Linked DNA regions of Latilactobacillus sakei subsp. sakei DSM 20017 = JCM 1157. The protein of the gene in region 2 interacts with the protein of the main gene of each other region in a pairwise test. Links are inferred from orthologs where the notes say so. Each region holds a gene or a part of one and is shown on either strand. Other genes may lie near its edges.

Region 1 (4,493 bases), 340 kb from region 2 along the record:
GTAAAATCCGCTTCAGTTAATTTTTGCGGTAAAGCCATTTGGCGTTGTTGCTTGGCACGCTTCAATCGCTGCTCCCCAGCATCAGTTAGCAACGTCTTAGGCGCACCTTTCAGCGTCGCCAAAAATAATTGATCCGCTTCAAGTAATACGTCGCTACGCAACTCAGGTAACTTGGCATTGAGTCGCAATGTCTGACAATACTGTAGCAATGCCAATTGCCGTTCATCATCGATTTGCTGGGACTGTCCCGTTACCACTTCTGGTACTGGGACTGGCGTCATTGAGGTCACCGGATATAAATTCGATTGTAACAAGCGATTAGCATTCAAATAAACCGCCGTTGCCAATTCACCTTTTTGCATTACCAAAATCGCATAGGTTTTATTCTTAAATGCGATCAGTGGTCGTTGCCGCTGTTGCGTTTCGTTCAACTCAATTTGAAACTTTTGCTCATGTAAACTTAATTCATAATTAGCCGGAATCGTTGTTTCCTGTGTGATTGCTTTTAGCGATTGGCCAAATTTAAACGGCTTGATCGCATTATCCTGACCAATCACCACTAATTGTTGTGTTGTCCCTGTCTGATCATCAATTGTCGCTTCAATATAATGCCGACTATTCAATTGAAATAACCAACGACTCTGCAGGCCATCTTCTGCCGATTGCTTAACAGGTTGCCCATATTGCGCTATCAATTTTGCGGCAGGTTGATTGATAAACTTCGCCGGCCCTTGCGTTTTTAATAATGGATTTTGCGGATGCGTTAATTTCATATGACGTTTAGTTTGGCCCTGCGTTGAATCCACAGTTGGTTGAACATGATGCATAATGGGCCACGCATACAACAATACTAACCACGCGCCTAACGCTACCACAAAGCGCATCAAATTTTTCATCTGTGAGCCCTCACGATTGCTTCATTTTGAGTGCCTTTTTTTCCTGAGCACTGACGTTCAAGACCAAACCAAGACCCGTTGCTAACACCAACATACTTGACCCACCATAACTAATGAAGGGTAAGGTCACCCCGGTAATTGGCAGCAAGCCTAATAGACCACCGATATTAAATAAGCTTTGAACAAAAATAATCGTGCCAATCCCATAACAAATCAAGGCATTATAGGTTTGGCGAGCTCTGATTCCGATTGTAAAAATTCTAAAAATTAGTAAAAAGAGTAATCCTAAAATGAAAAGGGCCCCCACGACACCGAGTTCTTCAGTCGTAATCGATAAAATGAAATCAGTGTAAGGTTCAGGTAAATAGCCTCGTTTTTGAATACTATTACCGAGGCCCATACCAAACCAACCACCATTATTGATCGCATAATACGAGTTAACCAGTTGGCTCCCACCCATATTTTCGAGTTTAAACGGTTCTAGAAAGGCTAAAATTCGGTTAAACCGATAATTGACACCGGTTGTTAAATTCAAACGACTCAATCCAGCAATGGCCGCAATGATCACCGCTAAGGTTGCGCTGATGATTGAAATTCCCCACCAGAAGGAAATCCCACTGGCAAATAATAATACCAATAGAATAATCCCTAGAATAGCCGCCCCACCAGTATCGGGTTGTACCAATACAAAGGCGATAATGACGGCCACCAAAATGACGGGTGCGGAAAATAGCCGCACATTATCACGCCAATGCTCTGACAAATTCTTTTCACGTTTGGATAACATATTAGCCAAGTATAAAACAATCAATAACTTAGCAAATTCCGCTGGTTGAATACTAAAAGGTCCCAAATTAATCCAAGCGGTCGCCCCATTAATAGCGGCGTCCGGTCTAATTCGGCTTAATACCAACAAGTAAAAGAGCGCTAATAAAATAACCGCCGTGACACCAATCAAAAACTTAGGTTTCCTTAATAGATTTAACTTCAAAAAGAAGGAGAATAATAATAAGACGAATCCCAGCCCGATATAAATTAATTGCTTAGTAAAATAAGCATCTGGCTTAGCACCGTGAATCGACATCAAATCCGAACTCGCCGAATAGACCATCAAGGCCCCTATCGCACATAAAATAACGTACGGGATTAATAACCAATAATCTAAATACTGCGCTTTATCTCGAAGCTTATGCCACACACTTACACCTAATTTCTATGAACTTCATTCTGAGCTTGCGTTTGATAAATCTCTAAATAAAGTTGATTAATACGCGTTTCAAGTTCGTTCACTAATTTCGATCCTTCTTGATCACTAATTAAACGAATTCTTTTAGCAAAATCAACCTCTTTTGTAAAACCAAACAGTTGTGTATCAATAATTTCTTCAATGATGGGACATTGACTTAAACAAAGCGCATCAAATTGCTTCGTCAATAACGCTTCAATTTTAGCTGCGTCTGATTTCAAAGTCACATACCCGATTGTTTCTTGTTTAATCATCATTTAACGCCCACTTAAACTGTTATAGTAATGCACACTCTGCAGGTTATTATACCATATCTGACACTAAAAAAAGGTAGCCTAAAGTGTCTTAGGCTACCTTTTAATATAGTTTTAAGCTTATTATCCGCGTTTACGCTTCTTGTCAGCTTTAGTACGCATACTTGTGTCAAGAATCTTCTTACGTAAACGAACAGAAGTAGGTGTTACTTCACAGTATTCGTCATCATTTAAGAATTCAATTGATTCTTCAAGTGACATTTCTTTAGGTGTCTTGATAGCAGCTGAGTGATCTTTACCAGAAGCACGAGTATTCGTTAAGTTTTTACCCTTAGTAACGTTTACGGCGATATCTGTATCACGGCTATTTTGACCAACGATCATACCTTCATAAACATCAACGCCAGCGCCGATGAATAATTGGCCACGATCTTCAACTGATTGTAAACTATAAGTTGTTGATGAACCGGCATTGATTGAAACTAATGCACCGTTACGACGGCCTGGTTCCCAGTTTTTGATAACTGGCATGTATTTTTCGAAGGTGTGGTTCATAATACCGTATCCACCAGTCATCGTTAAGAATTCTGTTGAATAACCGATTAAACCACGTGAAGGTGCTAAGAAAGTCATACGTGTTTGGTTATTAGCATCACTTTCCATGTTTTGCATTTCACCCTTACGTTGGGCCATTGAATCGATTACTGAACCTGTGTATTGATCAGGTGTATCGATTTGAACCATTTCAAAAGGTTCGCAAGTTACGCCATCAACGTCGCGGTAGATAACTTCTGGACGTGATAATTGTAATTCGAAGCCTTCCCGACGCATTTCTTCAACCAAGATTGAAAGATGCAATTCACCACGACCTGAAACAATCCAAGCGCCGGCTTTGTCTGTATCTTCAACACGAAGTGAAACGTCAGTGTGTAATTGGTGACGTAAACGTTCTTCAATCTTACGACCAGTAACGAAATCACCTTCACGGCCAACAAATGGTGAATCATTGGCAGCAAATGTCATTTGTAAAGTTGGTTCGTCGATACGAAGAATTGGTAATGCTTCTTGATGGTCAACTGGTGTGACAGTTTCCCCAACGTAGATATCTTCCATACCTGAAACAGCGATTAAATCGCCGGCTTTAGCTTCTTGGATTTCAACACGGTCTAAACCGATGAAACCAAAGATCTTAGTAACCCGGAAGTTCTTAGCAGAACCGTCAAGTTTAAGAACAGAAACTTGATCACCGATCTTGATTGTCCCACGAGAAACGCGGCCAATACCGATACGACCAACATAGTCGTTATAATCTAACATAGCCACTTGGAATTGAAGTGGTTCGTCACTATTATCAACTGGTGCTGGGATTGTATCTAAGATTGTGTCAAAGATAGGAACCATTGTGTGAGCTTGTGTGTCTAAGTCTGATTCAAGACTTGATGTCCCGTTGATAGCACTTGCGTACACAACTGGGAATTCAAGTTGATCTTCGTCAGCACCAAGTTCGATGAATAATTCAAGCACTTCATCAACCACTTCTTCAGGACGTGAGCCTGGGCGGTCAATTTTGTTGATAACAACGATTGGTGTTAAATGTTGGTCTAAAGCTTTTTTCAAAACAAAACGTGTTTGTGGCATTGTACCTTCAAAAGCATCAACGACTAATAATACACCGTCAACCATCTTCATGATACGTTCAACTTCACCACCGAAATCGGCATGTCCTGGTGTATCCAAGATGTTGATTTGTTTGCCATTATATTTAACAGCAGTATTCTTTGAAAGAATTGTGATCCCACGTTCTTTTTCGATATCATTTGTATCCATTGCACGGTCAGAAATTTCTGCATGGCCATCCAATGTATCTGATTGTTTTAACATTTCGTTAACTAAGGTTGTTTTACCATGATCAACGTGGGCGATAATTGCGATATTGCGAATGTCTTCTCTTTTTTTCAAGTGTTTCAGCTTCCTCTCGCTAGTGACTTAACTAGTGTTGTTTGTCTCATGTATACAAGCTATTATTTTACCATAATAAATAGGGCTATGCTTCTTATATTAGCGATTTTTTGAAAATACGCAAGACTTTTTCATGAA
Region 2 (2,996 bases):
TGGAAATAAACCGCTAAGAAAACTGCGCCACCCAAGATTTGACCAGCTAATTTTTGCCAAGCCCGCAAACCAAGGTTTTGTTTTTTGAAGACTTTGATAAAGTCATCTGAAAAACCAAGTAAGCCATATAGTACTAGGATGAATAATGCGATCCATAAGCTATTGGTCAATTGTTGCAACCAGATAGCGACCCAGATACTAGAAATTACTGCGGCAACGATGAACACCAACCCACCCATCGTTGGTGTACCGTTTTTCTTAGCGTGCCACTTAGGACCTTCATCACGAATTGTTTGTCCCTCTTTTTTAAACCGTAAATAACCGATGAATAACGGCATGAAGATCACCGTAATCACAAACCCACTCATTAGGGGTATTAAAAATTGTCCCGTTAACATGATATAAACTCCTTTAATCCACTCTTATTTGACTATTTTAATTGTACCTTAATTTGCTTGACGCCGTCTAACAAACTATTAACCGCTAGACTTTGATGATAAGCATAACCACTGCCTTTGATATCCACATCGATCCCCGTTAATTGCGCTAGTTTTAGTAAGTCATTTTTTGACCAACCATTAACATCCGGCATCGTCATCGCGCCGTTGGTCATCAACAAGACCCGTTGGTTCGGCAAAATGACACTGCCGGCTTTTGGTAATTGTTGCACGACGAGATTACCACTACCTACCAATGTTGTCTTTAGGTTTTGCGCTTCTAGTTTCTTTTGCGCATCCTTTGTTGATTGACTCAAGACCGAAGCGACTTTAACTTGTTGTTGCTTATCTTTTTCGGCTTCCTTCGTATACTCTAGCGCCCGTTTCATCATTGGATTAAAGACTTGCGATAAAATGGTTTCCGCACTATCCGTCATATTACCCGGTTGCTTCATTGTGATATATAAAATGTATTTAGGATCATCTGCCGGTGCAATTCCCGATACTGAGAAGATATAGTTGCTTGCACCAGTTAAATAGCCACCGTTAGGACCCGTAATTTGCGCCGTCCCGGTTTTAGCCGCGATTTTATAGCCCGGAATCTGGTAAACCTGACCAGTCCCATAATCTTTATAAACGACGTCTTCCATATTTTGCATGACTTTCTTAGCCGTGCTGGCTTTGATTGGTTTACCGGCTTTAATCGGTGTGATTTGTTGTTCTTGACCAACACCTGCCAAAATTTGCGGCTTAATCATTGTCCCATTGTTAGCAATGGCACTTGTCATCTGCAACATCTGCATGACATTGACGTTAATCCCTTGCCCAAACGAAGTCGTCGCCTGATCAAGTGGTCGTTCATATTGCAAGGTGCCGGCCGTCTCACCTGGTAATTCGATACCCGTTTTCTTGAGGAAGCCAAATTTTTCAATATAGGACTTCCAAGTCTTGGCACCCATTTCCTGTTCTAATTTGACCATCCCAACATTACTTGAGCGGGCAAACGCTTGGTTGAGCGGAATCATCCCCCACCCAGCGGTCTGCCAATCACTAATTTTCTTACCACTGACCAACACAGAACCCGATTTATAGTATTGATCTGGATTATAGTGACCTGAATCGATCGCAGCTGATAACGTCGCAATCTTCAAAACAGAACCAGGTTCATAACCATCTTCGACCAAAGTATCGCGCCAAACATCACCAATACCTTTTTTAGTACTTGCATTAAAAGTTGGTCGTTGTGAGGCCGCTAAAATTTCACCGGTCTTAGCGTTCATTAAAACGGCGTTCATGCTAGCCGGTTGATATTTCTTATTAACTTTACTCAACAGACTTTCTAGATAGGATTGCATCCGTGAATCTAGTGTTAAATACACATCTTGACCGTTCTTAGCGGCTTTGACTTTGTTTTTGTTCTGATTAATCGAATAGCCATACGAATCCTTCGTCAAATTCTTATAGCCATCTTGACCCGTTAATTGTTCGTTGAAATACTTCTCAACCCCCATGACGCCAACTAAATCTTGACTACCACTATCTTCTGAACCTTTAGGCGTTTGTGCAATCCCCACAACGTGCGATGCAAAAGTCCCATTAGGATACAAGCGTGTTGGTGATTCTTTAAAGTAAATCCCGGTCAAATGTTGCTTTTCAATTTTTCGTTTAATGCTGAGTGATAAATTCTGCCCGGCACTCCCAAATTCAACTTGGTAAACAGCTTTATTTTTAGGCGTCAATTGCTTATAAATATTAGCTTCACTCATTGGGAGGTACTTGCTGAGCGCCTTTGCTGTTTTCTTCTTATCTGCTACGTATAATGGCTTTTTATCCGCAGTCACATAATCATGACTCAAAACCGCATAAACGGCATAGGCGTTGGTATCTTGTGCTAAAACATTGCCTGATGAATCATAAATTGTGCCCCGTTGTGCCCGAATCACGGAGTCGCCTTCATATTTCTTGTTCGATCGTTTAGTTAAATCAACACCCGCAATATGCCCGGTTGCGGCGATGTACGCAAAACGACCCATGAAAATCAGAAAAATCGCCGCGATAATCAGCAATAAAACTTCGCCAAATATGCGTCGATTCTGTCGTGGACTCCTATGTGTCCTAAATAAATTTCTCATTTAGCCACATTCCGAATATTGTTTTCGTTTAATTTCAGATTATTTTTCTTAGCAAAGGCATCTAAACGGTCGGAGCTTGTTAATTCCCCGATTTCTTGTTTTAAATCATTATTTTTAGCACGTGTTTGACTCATATCTTGAGTGGTATTTTCTAATGTCCGTTGTGCATTAACCACCGCGATTTTAGTCGAGAGTAAGCTTACTAGCATTGCAAAAAAAGCAATCCCGATTACGGTAACGGCTAATTTTTCAAGTGTTGAATAAGCTACTTTTTGAGTTGTTTGTTGCGCTGATTGACGAGCAGGTTCTTGAACCTGACTCGGAATACTTTCTGGGGTCGTTAGTTGGCGAGCTGCATTGGTTGCCATCATAATCATTCCTTCTAGTCTATTTCTTTTTGTTTTTCAGCTACTCTTAACTTAGCACT

Evidence for each region.
Region 1: the proteins of LEUCM_RS08420 (region 2) and LEUCM_RS06800 interact in binary tests that used the Escherichia coli proteins (3 or more experiments, as listed by UniProt). The link is inferred for Latilactobacillus sakei subsp. sakei DSM 20017 = JCM 1157 from one-to-one orthologs.

What each region holds. Positions count from the first base shown.
Region 1 is NZ_AP017929.1:1,349,632-1,354,124, reverse strand. What follows is about bases 1-2,806. They hold LEUCM_RS06800 (FtsW/RodA/SpoVE family cell cycle protein), read right to left. Parts: upstream 2,095-2,806; coding sequence 907-2,094; downstream 1-906. Other genes in these bases: typA (translational GTPase TypA), read right to left, coding at 2,520-2,806; LEUCM_RS06795 (DUF1507 family protein), read right to left, coding at 2,103-2,399; LEUCM_RS06805 (CAP-associated domain-containing protein), read right to left, coding at 1-896. Also shown: more of typA, read right to left, coding at 2,807-4,355.
Region 2 is NZ_AP017929.1:1,686,486-1,689,481, forward strand. It holds LEUCM_RS08420 (penicillin-binding transpeptidase domain-containing protein), read right to left. Parts: upstream 2,570-2,996; coding sequence 431-2,569; downstream 1-430. Other genes in the region: mraY (phospho-N-acetylmuramoyl-pentapeptide-transferase), read right to left, coding at 1-398; ftsL (cell division protein FtsL), read right to left, coding at 2,566-2,940; rsmH (16S rRNA (cytosine(1402)-N(4))-methyltransferase RsmH), read right to left, coding at 2,952-2,996. UniProt on the Escherichia coli protein: Essential cell division protein that catalyzes cross-linking of the peptidoglycan cell wall at the division septum. Required for localization of FtsN.